Regions from separate parts of the Marinomonas algicola genome, predicted to be linked through region 2. Evidence: riboswitches for the same ligand, from Rfam matches in the RefSeq annotation. Region 2 holds a riboswitch; the other holds the start of a gene.
What was found. Region 2 has a riboswitch for thiamine pyrophosphate ahead of thiC (phosphomethylpyrimidine synthase ThiC). Riboswitches for the same ligand answer to the same signal wherever they lie in the genome.

Region 1 (7,501 bases), 1.6 Mb from region 2:
GGCGATGTGATGCTAGATCGCTATTGGCATGGCGGTACATCTCGCATATCTCCGGAAGCGCCTGTCCAGGTTGTTAAAGTGTCTGGCGTTGAAGATCGGGCTGGTGGTGCCGCAAACGTCGCTTTAGGCTTGGCTAAGTTGGGGGTGAAAGTAACCTTAATTGGTATCGTTGGTAAGGATGAAAACGCCAATGCGCTGAAGTCCTGTTTAATAAATGAAAATGTACAATGTCGTTTTTATCACAGTGACGCTTTGCCTACCATAACTAAGTTGAGGGTCATTAGTCGGCATCAACAACTTATTCGGGTGGACTTTGAAGAAGATTTCGCAAGCTTCGATCACCGCTCTGAAATCGAATCCTTGGTTAACGAGACGATTGCCGATTGTGATGCGGTGATATTTTCTGATTACGCTAAGGGTACGTTATCAGGAATTCAGCCTTTAATTCAATTAGCTAATCAACATTCTGTGCCTTCTTTTGTTGATCCGAAAGGTAAGGATTTTTCTATTTATCAAGGTGCGACGTTAGTTAAACCAAACCTCAGTGAGTTTGAAACCATAGTCGGCCATTGTGAAGATACTAAGGCGCTTATTTCTCGTGGTGAATCTTTGCGCAAGCAGTTCGATTGGAAGGCCCTTTTAGTTACTCGTGGAGAAGACGGTTTAATGTTGTTTGAGGACAGCAAGCCGCCTTTCTCTCTCGCTACGGCGGCTCGTGAAGTGTTTGATGTGACGGGGGCTGGCGATACCGTTATTGCGGTTCTCGCCTCCATTTTTGTGACCAGCAAACGGCTAACAGATGCCGTGGAATATGCAAACCAGGCCGCCGGTTATGTTATTGGCAAATTAGGTACGGCGACTATATCATCAGAGCAGCTGGAAGCGATTATGTTTGCTCGTTCACGTACTACCAATTTCGGCGTCTTGTCAGCCAGTGAATTATTAGAGCAAATAAAGTTGGCTCAATTGAATGATGAAAAGGTGGTTTTCACCAACGGCTGTTTCGATATATTGCACCCTGGGCATGTGACTTACATGAAACAAGCAAAAGCGCTTGGTGATCGGCTTATCGTTGCCGTCAATACAGATGCTTCCGTGAAACGCCTAAAGGGAGAAAAGCGCCCGATTAATAATTTGGAACACAGAATGGCGGTTTTGGAGGGGATAGGTGCCATCGATTGGGTCACCTGGTTTGATGAGGATACCCCTAAAGCCATTATAGAGGCGCTTTCACCTGACGTGCTTGTTAAGGGGGGAGATTACTCTATTGATACCATTGTCGGTGCTGAACATGTCCTATCCAGTGGTGGGGAAGTAAAGGTGCTGACTTTCGTAGACGGTTACTCAACAACTAAGATTATTGAAAAGGCTAACTTATAAATGAGCCAAGTTGATAGCGCTGGAAAAAACAAACCACAAACGGGCAGACAACTTTACTTTCGTTTATTGACCTACCTCAAAGGGTCTTGGCATTATCTAGTGCTCAGTGTCATTGGTTTTATGATGTATGCTGCCATGGAGCCCGCATTAGCGGCTTTACTAAAGCATATTGTTGACGTTGTTTCTAATGGTCAAGCGACGGAAAACCGCTTATTGATTCCGCTGTCGATCTTAGGGATTTTTGTTATTAGAGGGTTAGGAACCTTTACCAGCTCGTATTTTATGGCTCAGATTGCCAATAAAGTGGTGTTTGATCTTAGAACCAGTATGTTTAACAAATTAGTGGCTTTGCCTTCTAGTTATTATCATTCTATGCCTACGGGGCGTTTATTGGCCAAGCTTACTTATGATACTGAGCAAGTCATTGGCTCGGTAACCAATGCGCTGAAAACGTTATTAAGGGAAGGTTTTACCGTTATTGGACTGATGGGATACATGCTTTATACCAACTGGCGATTGTCTTTATTGTTCTTACTTATTGTGCCCATTATTGGTTTGATTGTCTCTTATGCTTCTAAGCGTTTTCGTAAGTTAAGTACGCGTATACAGGACGCAATGGGCGGGGTAACTGATGTGGCTTCTGAGTCGATCAAAGGGCATGAAGTCATTAAAATTTTTGGTGGCGCAACATTTGAAACAGAACGCTTTTATCAAGCCGCAAATGAAAATCGCCGCTCTCAGCTTAAACTAGAGTTAACCAAAGCATTAAATGTGCCGATTGTGCAGTTTATCGTCGCTGTTGCCTTAGCCATGCTTATTTGGATGGCATTAGATCCCACAATCAGTGCTTCAATGTCGGCGGGGGATTTTGTTGCTTTTATTGGTGCAGCAGGCATGTTGAGCAAGCCTATGCGCCAGTTAACAGAAGTGAACAGTATTTTACAGAAAGGTATTTCAGCGGCAGAAAGTATTTTTAGCTTTTTGGATTTAGCGGAAGAAAAAAATACGGGTGTGAAGCGCATAGCGCGTTTTAAGGGGGATATTGAGTTTAATAAACTTAATTTCTCTTACCCAAATACAGACAAAAAAATCCTTAACGATATTAGCCTTTTCCTTCCCGCCGGAAAAACCTTGGCGCTTGTGGGTCGATCTGGTGGCGGTAAGTCTACCGTCGCAAATTTAATTCCTCGCTTTTATGATGTTGCAGAAGGTGATTTGCTTTTAGATGGTGTCGCGGTTAATCAATATGCAATTGATAATCTTAGAAAAAACATTGCCCTGGTAAACCAGCAGGTGATTTTGTTTAACGGATCGATTCGCTCTAATATTGCCTATGGAGACCTAAAAGAGTCTTCTGAAGAAGAGGTAATAGCGGCGGCAAAAGCCGCAAATGCCTGGGGCTTCATTGAAGAGCTAGAGAACGGCTTAGATACCTTAGTGGGTGAAAATGGGGTTTTACTTTCCGGTGGTCAGCGTCAACGTATTGCGATTGCCAGGGCCATTTTAAAAAATGCGCCTATTCTTATTTTAGATGAAGCTACTTCCGCACTGGATTCTGAATCGGAAAGAGCGATTCAACAGGCGTTAGACTCTCTCATGAAAGGCAGAACCACCATTGCTATTGCTCATCGATTATCGACGGTTGAAAATGCGGATATTATTGCCGTAATTGATCATGGGGAAGTGGTTGAGATAGGGACTCATGCTGAGTTATTGGAGTTGAAAGGCGCCTATGCTCAACTGTATCATCAACAATTTAATGATGAACCTGAGGCGTAGCCATGTGGGCTTATCAGATACTTCTCAAATTGCTCACACCTTTTATTTTCATTAAGTTAAAGCGCTTTGCAGATAATCATGAAAATTACTCTATTTCACAGGCACTGGGTGAAGTAGAGTCAAGGATTTCTGTGGACCTTTGGATACACTGTGCCTCGGTTGGAGAGGTACTCGCTGTTCGGCCTTTGGTCGCTGAATGGCAGCGTTTACACCCCCAGAAAAAATTATTAATTACTACTATGACTCCCACAGGAGCGGCTCAAGTTGATCAGCTCTTTAAGCACAATGTGCAGCATCATTATCTTCCTGTAGACTTTAAAAAATCCGTTAAACGTTTCCTAGATAAAATACTTTGTTCAAAGTTAGTAATCGTTGAAACAGAAATGTGGCCAAATTTATTAATGCAATGCCAGCAAAACGATATTGAAGTCTTCTTGATTAACGCCCGTTTGAGTGAGCGTTCGTTAAAAAAATACCTTAAGTTTGCCAGTCTTTCGAAAAAAATCATGCAGATCCCAAAGAAAATTTGTGCTCACGATGGAGTGGATGCAAAACGCTTTGAACAACTTGGCGCTAAAAACGTGTGCGTAACCGGTAATATTAAATTTGATCTAACTGTTCCAAATACTGTTTTGGAAAGTAACTGGCGATCTTTATTTTCTGATGAAACATTGGTTTGGGTTGGTGCAAGCACCCATGAAGACGAAGAAACGTTACTTTGTGAGTCTCATAAGGTAATAAAGCAACATCATCTTCATGCTTTGCTTATTTTAGTTCCTCGACATCCAGAGCGCTTTGAAGACGTTTATAAACTCGCCAAGTTACACTTTACGCGCGTTGCTAAACGCAGTGAAGTATCTGCAGAAAACTGGTCTGGATACGATGTAATTATCGGAGATTCAATGGGGGAATTGCTTTCATACTACCATTGTTCTGATGTCGCTTTTGTGGGCGGCAGTTTGATAAAGCGTGGAGGGCATAACCCAATCGAACCAGCGTTGCTTTCTAAACCCATCTTGGTCGGAGAGCATACATTTAATTTTAAAGAGATCACACAAGGCCTAATTGATGAAGGCGCTGGGCTAATCTGCCATGATGAGTCAGCTCTAGCAAGCCGCTTACTTAAGTTGCTTGGCGACTCTAGCTTGCGAATGTCGATGGGAGAAAAAGCGTTATTTTTTGCGCGGCGGAATCAAGGCGCCGTAGGTCGAGTGCTGAGTCGTATTGGTGAAATGGAGTAAGTCTTCAGCGGCTACTTTGAGATGTCAGCAGAGAGAGTTTATATTGTAAGTTCCTAGCGATTTTTTTTATTATCGTTATAATCTAGCCCGAATACATCTCATGGGGTGCCTTTAATTAGGCTGAGAAGCGAATGCGCTAACCCGTTGAACCTGATCCAGATTATGCTGGCGTAGGAATCGAGATAGCAAATTGAATAGCCTACATTAAGTTGTGGTTTAAATGTCACATTTGCCGTTTCACCTGTACGCCGCTCACTTTCCTTAGGAGCGACACTTTGAATACATTTTCTTTAACTTCTTTTTTTTCGGCATCTGTTGTGAGTCTTGGCCTTGTTTTTTCGCCTATAACTTTAGCGACAGATACTCTTAATGTGTATACCTATGATGCGTTTGCATCCGATTGGGGGCCAGGTCCTAAAATAAAAGCCAATTTTGAAAAAGAATGTGCTTGTGTAGTGAATTTTGTTGCACTTGATTCTTCTGTTGGTATTTTGTCTCGTGCACAACTAGAGGGTAAATCGTCACAAGCTGATGTGTTATTGGGGCTAGATCTAAACTTAATGGAAGCCGCAAAGCAGACTGGCTTATTAGCGAATCACTCAGTTGAAACCTCTGCAGTAACTGTTTCAGGCGGCTGGAAGGATAAAACGTTTGTGCCCTTCGACCAAGGGCATTTCGCTTTTATTTATAACTCTGAAACGCTTCAAAATCCGCCAAGCAGTTTAGAAGAGGTAGTAGACAATCAAGATCTGCGGGTTATTTATCAAGACCCACGTACGAGTACTCCAGGACTTGGTTTGTTGTTATGGATGAAGTCGGTTTATGGCGATCATTCTGCTGATGCGTGGGAGCGACTTGCTGGTCATACTGTAACGGTAACAAAAGGTTGGTCTGATGCTTATGGCTTATTTTTGAAAGGTGAAGCGGATGTTGTGTTAAGCTATACGACCTCTCCTGCATACCATATTATCGCAGAAGGTGATGACAAATATAAAGCCGCCAGCGCTACAGAAGGACTTTATCCACAAATTGAAGTGGCAGCCATGATGAAGGATGCACCGAATCCTGCCCTAGCAAAGCGTTTCATGCAGTTTATTTTGCAGCCAGGTTTTCAATCTGTCGTTGCAACGGGTAACTGGATGTTACCCGTGGTTGAGTTGGAAGAAGAACTCCCTGCCGCGTTTGACGATGCGTTAAAACCCGTTAAAAGCTTAGTGCTACCAGCCGCCGATGTTGCTCAAAATCGCAAGGTTTGGATTGATGAATGGTTAGAGGCAACAACTCGATAAAAGGCGTTAAATTGTTTTCTTTTCGAGCCATCAAAGGCCTACTGCCAGCACTGTTGGGTGTTGGCTTTTTTCTACTAATAGGAGCGGCCAGTCTGGTGGCTCTTTTGCGTTATAGTGAATTAAACTCATGGTTTGGCTACATTCAGCAGCCGTATCTTTGGCGGCTTGTACGTTTTTCCTTATGGCAAGCTCTGCTAAGTAGTGGGATTAGTTTATTAATTGCAATTCCAGTGGCCTCTTGTTTAGTTCATCGACAATTTTATGGAAAAGCCGTTTTACTGCAACTGTTTTCTGTTTCAATGGTTGTGCCGACGATTGTGGCGATTTTAGGTCTGGTCGTTGTTTATGGTCGAACTGGCTGGCTGAATCAACTGTTTGGGGTTGACGTTCCTTTGTATGGTTTGGTGGGGATTTTACTTGCTCATGTGTTTTTCAATATGCCCTTGGCGGTACGTCTTTTTCTGCAGGGCTATGACTTAATTCCTTCTGGACAATGGCGACAGGCATCTCAGTTGGGTTTTTCTCGTTGGGCGGCATTTCGCTGGATTGAATGGCACTACATAAAAAAAGTGTTGCCCGGAGCGTTTGTATTAATTTTTATGCTGTGTTTCTCAAGTTTTGCTGTCGTGTTAAGTTTAGGTGGAGGGCCAAAGTTTAGTACCTTAGAAGTGGCAATATATCAAGCTCTCAGGTTTGATTTTGACCTTAATAAAGCCAGTTTTCTTGCTCTATTGCAGGTGTTTATTTGTACATTTTTTGCTGTTCTTGTTTACCGCATTGCACCCGTTAATCGGCAGGATGTGAGTCTATTAGCGGTAAGGAGTTATGTGATCAAAGATTCTTGTTTGGCTCGGTCAGCAGATTGTTTGGCATTACTGGGTGCATTCATATTGGTTGTCCCCCCCTTTTTGGCTATTTTCGACCCGATCTTTTCGCCTATATTTTTTAAAACATTAGGGTCTGTCTCGCTGTGGAGTGCTGTGATTGTTTCATTGCAAATTGCAGTGCCGGCGGCGTTAGTGAGTTTATGGCTTGGTGTGTGTTTTGGTGTGCTCGCACGTTTTTGTATGGCTCGACCATATCTCGCGTTTTTGCCTAATAAAATAGAGCATTTAGGTAACATGATTTTAATGGTTCCTGGCTTGGTGATTGCTACTGGTTTGTTTTTGTTTCTGCGGGATCTTGGATGGGGAATGCAGTCTAGTTACTGGGTTGTTGTATGGGTTAATGCGGTTATGGCGTTACCATTTGTTTTGAGATCTTTGATGCCTGCCATGTATCAACAAGAGCGCCGTTTTCGAAATGTGTATCTTAGCTTGGGGGTTCACTTTTGGTCTCGTTGGTGTCTGGAATGGTCACTGATTCGAACAAGTGTTGCTCAAGCCTTCGGTTATGCTCTTTTGCTCTCTTTAGGTGATATGGGAGTGATTGCGTTATTTGGGAGTCAGGGTTTGGTGTCGTTACCATTATATTTATTTCAATTAATTGGCTCTTATCGGCTTGAAGAAGGTGCGTGTGTTGCTGTGGTATTAATCTCTCTGTGTTTGATTTTATTTTATTGCTCATCTCGCGTCATTGGTGGAGTAAGTAAACGTGTTAAATATTAATCTTCGATATAATTGGGAGCGTTTTCAAGCGAATTATTGCGTGGATATTTCACCAGGCGTAACTACTTTGCTTGGTGGGAGTGGTGAAGGGAAAAGTACACTTTTGCATTTGTTGGGTGGTTTTTTAAATGGTCGTGGAGAGCTTAGCTTTAACGGCGACTCATTGGTTTCATTACCTCCTTACGAAAGGCCCATATCCACCTTG
Region 2 (7,501 bases):
TATGGGAAGAGGTTGATCACATTGTCACAGCAAACTCTGGTGCAGAAGCTTTAAAGTTAATGCAAAAAATTGATATCCATACTATTTTTATGGATATCAAAATGCCAGGAATGAGTGGTCTAGATGCGGCTAAAGAAATACGGCGCCTAGGCTATAAAGGAAATCTAGTGTTTGTAACAGCCTATGATGAGCATGCTATTGAAGCCTTTGAACAAGAAGCTGTTGATTATCTCTTGAAGCCAGTAGGAGAGTCACGTTTAAACTCGTGTATAGAGCGATTAATGAAACAGGATAAAACACTCATAAAATATGAACTGGATGCTGATCAGATAAATCGCTGGTTACCGAGTGATCAATCTAGCGCGCAATACTTATCTTGGATTAACGTATCGATTGGCGATCGAATATTGGTTATCAATGTAGACGATGTATTCTGTTTTATCTCTGAAGATAAATACACCACAGTGGTGACAAAAGAGGGCGATTACTTAATTAAAAAATCCATCAAACAGCTTATAAGTGAACTTCACCCAGATCGTTTCTGGCGTATACATCGTGCCGTCATTGTTCAAGTAGCGAAAATTAGTCAAGTTATGAAGGATGAACAAGGTCGATACTCACTGAGTCTAAAGGAAATGCACAAGGTGCTTCCTGTAAGTCGAAACAATACCTATCTATTTAAGCAAATGTAGTTTGGCATACAGTTTGTCATCGTATCGACACAGGTTTGACATAAGTTTGAAATAGAATCATGAGTGAGTGAGTTTGATTTGATGGAGATACTTTATTGAGTAGGGGTTATTTCTTTAGTGGTATTGCTAAATAAAAAACTTGCTCTATTGTCTCGGTCAGTTGAAAATCAGCATTCAGTTAGTGTGTTAAGAATGAGCTAACTGTAATAATCTCAGGTTTTATTCTAGGTAAACTTCTGTGTAGTTTCTGTTGGAATAAATAATTTTCCTTATATGAATGACGAATAGTCTTCTGGATTTAGCATGTCAGATTTGAAAAAATTCACAGCCACCCAATTAGGTTGGAGTACTTTCTTTAACCAACAACTGTCTCTTGAAGAAATGGAGTCCTGTTTTCCAGCAAGAGTGACCAATATTGTTTTGAATAAGATTGAGTGTTTGTGCGAACAAGGTGATGTTTCATTATCTATTGAAAGTGAAATGGATGGGTTGGTTGCTGGTGATTGGTTGCTACTTACTGAAAAAAATCGCTTTTATCGAGCTTTAGAGCGTTCAACTGAGCTGCATTCACCGTCTTCTTTGCATAAAACGCTTGTTGCAAATTTGGACACATTATTTGTTGTTTCCTCAATGAATGATGGCTTTGACTTAGCCTATATTCAAGAAAGTGTGGCATTGGCGAAAAAGTCTCATATTGAGGTGGTTGTTATTTTGACTCATAAAGATCAATGTGAAGATTATTATGTTTATTTAGATCAAGTCCAAGCCATTCGTAATGATCTTGTTATTGAAGCCATAAATTCACGTGAAGAAAGCAGCGCTAACCGTTTACTTGATTGGTGTGGCAAAGGCCAAATGGTGGCTTTAATAGGGAAAGAAAACTCAGGGAAAAGTCGTATTGTAAAAACCTTACTCTCGGTGACTCAGACACCAGATGAAAACCGTTTTGGTAATAAAGGCGCGCAGGAATCGAATCAATTTTATTTACTAAAAGAGGCCGGCCTGATTTTTGAGTCGGCGGCCATAAAAGTTTTATGTCAGACTCAAACACGAGAAGATCAAATTCAAGACACCTTATTAGAAGTTAAGCGTCTAGCGAAAGAGTGCCGCTTTGCCAATTGTAAACACACTGTTGAACCGGGTTGTTCGATACAAAGTGCGATCAAACTTGGTCTATTGGATGAATCACTATTAAGAGCCATTCAGTCCGATGATAAGGACGTTGACTCGGATGCAGAGAAAAGAGCATTGGACAAAAAGTCCGATAAATTATCGAAAACTTTGCATTCTATTTCACGGAAAAATAAAAAAGAAATAGAATAAGTGCGGGTTACTATAAAAAAGAGGTCCTCCCTCTTTTTTATAGTTTTATAGAATGATACAGATCAACCGTCATAACTGGATTCGATAAATGAAGAGTAAACAGAAGATAAAATCTCCCTGTGTCAATATGTGTAATTTAGATGAGAATGATGTGTGTCTTGGTTGTTATCGTTCTGCGAAAGAGATTACGATTTGGGGGCGAAGCAGCCATGACGAGAAAAGAGAAATTATGGCCAAGGTGAGAGAAAGGGAAAAAAACAGCCCTTTTTATAGTGAGTAAAGGAAGATAAAAGATTCTCTCGGATGATCTTTTAAAGACAAATTGCACTCTTCAAAGGCTAAAATTTATTCCGTTAATATCCAGATAGACCACTCTTCCTGCTTTACAATCCAATCAAAGCTAAGTATTCTTCAGGCACTTGTCGGAGTGCCATTTGGCTGAGATCGCTTTTAAGCGGGATCCGCAGAACCTGATCAGGGCTAAAAACCTGCGTAGGAAACAAGAAAATCGTTATCTTTTCTTATCTGCATCGAATGTACTTCTATTGGGTTATTCCAAGAGGCATTCTTTGTTGTCTTATGGGTACCAATAGAAGGTTTGAAGCGTCATTCTCTTTTTAGAGATGCGTTAAGGCCACACACCAGACAAGCAATTCTCCATTTAACATTATTGAGAACGGCTTATGTCATCAAATAACGAATTAGTTAATACAGCAAACGAGTTAATCAAAAAACCAAGTAAGCAAAGTCGTGAAGCTTCACGCCAAGCCGCTAAACAGTTCATAGAATCTTTACAAGCCACGCCTTTCCCATCTTCTGAACGAATTTATGTTGAAGGTTCAAACCCTTCCATTCGCGTTCCAATGCGACAAATTAATTTGTCGGATACGCCAATTGGTTCTGATCCTAAGTCGTTAACATATGAACCGAATGAGCCTATTTATGTGTATGATTGCTCTGGGGCATATGCGGATCCTGATGCTAACATCGATGTCCATAAAGGATTACCAAGACTGAGAGAAAATTGGATCAAAGATCGAAACGATACTGAGCACTTAGCACAATTATCTTCTGAATTCTCTAAAGAAAGGTTGGCAAATGCGGCTTTAGATGAACTGCGTTTTAAAGATTTGCCGACTCGTTCTCGGGCGAGCGAGGGTAAAAACGTCACGCAGATGCATTACGCACGTCAAGGTATTATCACTCCAGAAATGGAGTTTATTGCCATTCGAGAAAATCAGAACCTGGCGGCCATTAAGAGTGAATTACTGCGACGTCAACATGCAGGAAAAAATTTTGGCGCTAATATTCAGCAATACATAACCCCTGAGTTTGTAAGAGATGAAGTGGCGCGTGGTCGAGCGATTATCCCGAACAACATCAACCACCCTGAATCTGAACCTATGATCATTGGGCGCAACTTTCTGGTGAAAGTGAATGCCAACATCGGTAACTCGGCGGTCACTTCATCGATTGAAGAAGAAGTTGAAAAACTGGTTTGGTCTACCCGCTGGGGTGCCGATACAGTAATGGATTTATCAACAGGTAAGAATATCCATGAAACTCGTGAATGGATATTGCGTAACTCCCCCGTTCCTATTGGAACCGTTCCAATTTACCAAGCGTTAGAAAAGGTCGATGGTGTAGCCGAAGACCTGAATTGGGAAGTATTTCGAGATACTTTGTTAGAGCAGGCCGAGCAAGGAGTGGACTACTTTACTATTCATGCTGGTGTTTTGCTTAGGTTCGTACCCATGACGGCCAAGCGCTTAACGGGAATTGTCTCTCGCGGTGGCTCTATTATGGCGAAATGGTGCCTTTCCCATCATGAAGAGAACTTTACTTACACTCGTTTTCGTGAAATTTGTGAGATTTGCGCTCAATACGATGTGGCCTTATCTCTTGGTGACGGTTTGCGTCCAGGTTCTATTATGGATGCCAATGATGAAGCGCAAATGTCTGAATTACGCACCTTAGGGGAGCTAACAAAAATAGCGTGGGAATACGACGTTCAAGTGATGATTGAAGGTCCTGGACATGTTCCAATGCAGCTGATAGAAGAGAATATGACAGAGCAATTGAAATCCTGTCACGAAGCGCCTTTTTATACTTTAGGGCCATTAACGCAAGATATTGCACCAGCTTACGATCACATCACTTCCGGCATTGGTGCCGCTCAAATTGGTTGGTATGGTTGCGCCATGTTGTGCTATGTCACACCAAAAGAGCATTTGGGTTTACCGAATAAAGAAGATGTTAAAGAAGGTCTAATCACCTATAAGATCGCCGCTCATGCGGCGGATTTAGCTAAAGGTCATCCAGGCGCTCAAGTACGAGATAATGCTCTTTCTAAAGCGCGTTTTGAATTTCGTTGGGAAGATCAATTTAATTTATCTTTAGATCCAATTCGCGCACGAGCTTATCACGATGAAACGATTCCACAAGCTTCTGGTAAAGTGGCTCACTTCTGTTCAATGTGCGGTCCCAAGTTTTGCTCTATGAAGATCACCCAAGAAGTCCGAGATTACGCGGATGGACTCGAAGCGGCCAAATTAGAACGAATTGATGCGACGGATATTACCCATGTTGACGCACAGACTGGCATGCAAAAAATGTCGGAACAGTTCAAAGAACTAGGGAGTGATGTGTATTTAACAACGGATGTATTGGAGGAAAAAGGGACATTACTCAAGCACAAGGCTAAAGAGGCCTTATTAAGCGGAGAGGAGGGTTAATGTTATCAATGACTTCATCTCCTCCTGTGATTGTGTGTGTTGGTGGTTCGGACCCCAGCGCGCACGCTGGTTTACAGGCTGATCTTCGAGTGGGTCAGGATTTGGGTGTGCATGTAACTACGGTAGTCAGCGCCTTAACCGCGCAAAACTCTCAATCGGTATTCGCTGTGTACCCTATGAGTAAAGTGCAGTTCGATCAACAATGGGAAAGTATCTTGCAGGATATGACACCAAGCGTGGTAAAAATTGGTCTACTACCTAACGCAGAGTTAGTGTCAGCAATCGCTACTTGGTTGGCCAAAATAAAAATGGATAATCCTAATTGTCGTGTTGTTCTTGATCCTGTTGGTGCTTCTTCTACTGGACAGAGATTGCGCACTCAACCGTTAGAAGGCACCACCGATTCAGTGGGTCCCAGCTCAAGTGCATTAGACTTGTTGCCATTGGTTGACTGGATCACGCCGAACATTCAGGAATTTGAGGAAATAATCACGTCAAAGCTCGAAAAGGATAAGCCAACAGCAAATTTGAGTTTAACAGAAAGTGTTGATTTATTATTAAGTCAAAATCCTGAGTTAAGCAAAGTTCAATGGATTATTAAGGGCGGTCATGGTGTCAATCAAACAGACTCCTTATTAGAGTCAGATGACTGTGTGGATTGGTTATTTTCAAGTCGTGTCAAAGTGGATGGCTTAGTCTCGCCTTTTGGATTTTCTTCAAAGAGGCAGAAAAATTGCCATAGTCGCGGAACGGGGTGCAGTTTTGCCACGGCATTAAGCAGCTTTTTGGCTCTAGGTTATGATGAAATGGACAGTCTAACCTTAACAAAAAGCTATATTAATCATGCGCTTGAATTGAGCTATCAAGTGGGTAAGAAAACTGGCCCTCTAGCCGCGTGTGGCTGGCCTGATCAAATAAAACACCTTCCTGAAGTCCTTCAAGTGACGGCTGACCAATGGCTTTTAGACGGTCTTTGTTTTCCTGAAATAGCCTCTAGCTCTCTTGGGCTTTATCCTGTGGTGGATTCGCCTGTATGGATTGAGCGTTTACTAAAAGCTGGCATCAAAACGATTCAATTAAGAGTAAAAGACCCGGACTCGAGTACTTTAGATCAAGATATAAAACAGTCAATTGAACTTGGTAAGACCTATCGTGCTCAGGTTTTTATCAACGATTATTGGCAAAAGGCCATTGAGTATGGCGCTTATGGCGTGCATCTGGGACAAGAGGATTTATTGACGGCCGATTTGACTCGCATTGCTCACGCCGGCCTGCGCTTAGGCGTCAGTACACATGGGTATTTTGAGATAGCGAGAGCACGTAAGGTTCATCCAAGCTATATTGCTTTAGGCCATATTTTTCCAACACAAACAAAAAACATGCCGTCTCAACCTCAAGGTACGGTTCGATTGCACAAGTATGCAAGGTTATTGGCTGGTGAATATCCTACAGTGGCTATTGGTGGCATAAATGCAACGGTTTTTGACGAAGTGTTGGAAACCGGTGTAGATGGTATTGCTATGGTTACAGCCATTACTCAATCTAATGATCCTGAGGAAGTTGTTAGCCGCTTTATGGAAAAATTCCTTCACACTGACCTACCTATTACGTCTTGATAAAAGGATACAATCATGAAAAAAATCAAACTAAATGATTCATCTTTTCAATTTTCAGGTGAGTCTATAGGCGATTTGTTAGATCACCTTCAATCAAACAAAGACGGCATAGCACTCGCTGTTAATCAAGAGGTTGTCCCCAAAAGTCAGTGGAGTAAAACGTTAATACGACAAGGCGATAATGTACTGATTTTTGAATCCATTGCAGGAGGGTAATGACATGCGCTTATTAGAAAAGGATCCACTGATCATTGGTGGTCAAACATTTACCTCTCGTCTTTTCACTGGCACAGGTAAATATGCCAATTCAAACTCCATGATGGAGTCAATAAAAGCCAGTGAAAGTGAACTGGTTACCTTATCCCTGAGGCGAATGGATTTAGCGAATCACAGTGATAATATTCTGAAGCCGTTGCAACAGCATGGTATGAAATTATTACCGAATACCTCAGGAGCTAGGTCGGCAAAGGAAGCTGTTTTTGCCGCGAACTTAGCCCGCGAGGCATTGGAAACCCATTGGGTGAAGTTAGAAATTCATCCTGACCCTCGTTACCTCATGCCAGATCCAATCGAAACGTTGGCAGCGGCGGAGACCTTGATAAAACAAGGTTTTATTGTGATGCCCTACGTTCATGCTGACCCGGTGTTATGTAAGCGATTGGAAGAAATTGGCTGTCAGTGTGTTATGCCTTTGGGTGCACCTATTGGTTCTAATAAAGGGTTGGCGAGCCGTACTTTTCTAGAAATTATTATCGAGCAGAGCCAAGTGCCTGTCATTATTGATGCGGGTATAGGTTCTCCTGCTGACGCGGCATTGGCGATGCAACTCGGCGCTGATGGTGTTTTGGTTAATACAGCCATGGCGGTAGCACGTAACCCGGCCGCAATGGGGTATGCGTTTCGATTGGCTGTTGAGGCGGGAAGAGTTGCCTATCACTCGGGTCTTGGTGAGGTTGAGCAAAACGCGATAGCCTCGAGTCCTATGACCGACTTTTTAGCTGGATTATCTTGATGCAAACAAAAGAACGCATGATCGAGGAGAAACCACTTAATTTTATTGGCCAGTCTCCCGCTGTAAACGATCAATTTAGTGGCGCTTTAATGTCTTTAGATTGGCAAGAAATGGGAGAGCGGG

Region 1: it holds a riboswitch for thiamine pyrophosphate, as region 2 does, so the genes downstream of both, thiB (thiamine ABC transporter substrate binding subunit) here and thiC (phosphomethylpyrimidine synthase ThiC) in region 2, are expected to answer to the same signal.

What each region holds. Positions count from the first base shown of each region.
Region 1 covers NZ_CP061941.1:3,138,232-3,145,732, reverse strand. The annotation lists gene hldE (bifunctional D-glycero-beta-D-manno-heptose-7-phosphate kinase/D-glycero-beta-D-manno-heptose 1-phosphate adenylyltransferase HldE) at 1-1,380, shown strand, start outside; gene msbA (lipid A export permease/ATP-binding protein MsbA) at 1,381-3,159, shown strand; gene IEZ33_RS14420 (3-deoxy-D-manno-octulosonic acid transferase) at 3,162-4,400, shown strand; TPP riboswitch at 4,492-4,595, shown strand; gene thiB (thiamine ABC transporter substrate binding subunit) at 4,676-5,689, shown strand; gene thiP (thiamine/thiamine pyrophosphate ABC transporter permease) at 5,665-7,296, shown strand; gene IEZ33_RS14405 (thiamine ABC transporter ATP-binding protein) at 7,283-7,501, shown strand, end outside.
Region 2 covers NZ_CP061941.1:1,515,639-1,523,139, forward strand. The annotation lists gene IEZ33_RS06815 (LytR/AlgR family response regulator transcription factor) at 1-692, shown strand, start outside; gene rsgA (GTPase RsgA) at 996-2,015, shown strand; gene IEZ33_RS06825 (DUF1289 domain-containing protein) at 2,104-2,295, shown strand; TPP riboswitch at 2,429-2,531, shown strand; gene thiC (phosphomethylpyrimidine synthase ThiC) at 2,699-4,750, shown strand; gene thiE (thiamine phosphate synthase) at 4,750-6,366, shown strand; gene thiS (sulfur carrier protein ThiS) at 6,382-6,582, shown strand; gene IEZ33_RS06845 (thiazole synthase) at 6,587-7,378, shown strand; gene thiH (2-iminoacetate synthase ThiH) at 7,378-7,501, shown strand, end outside.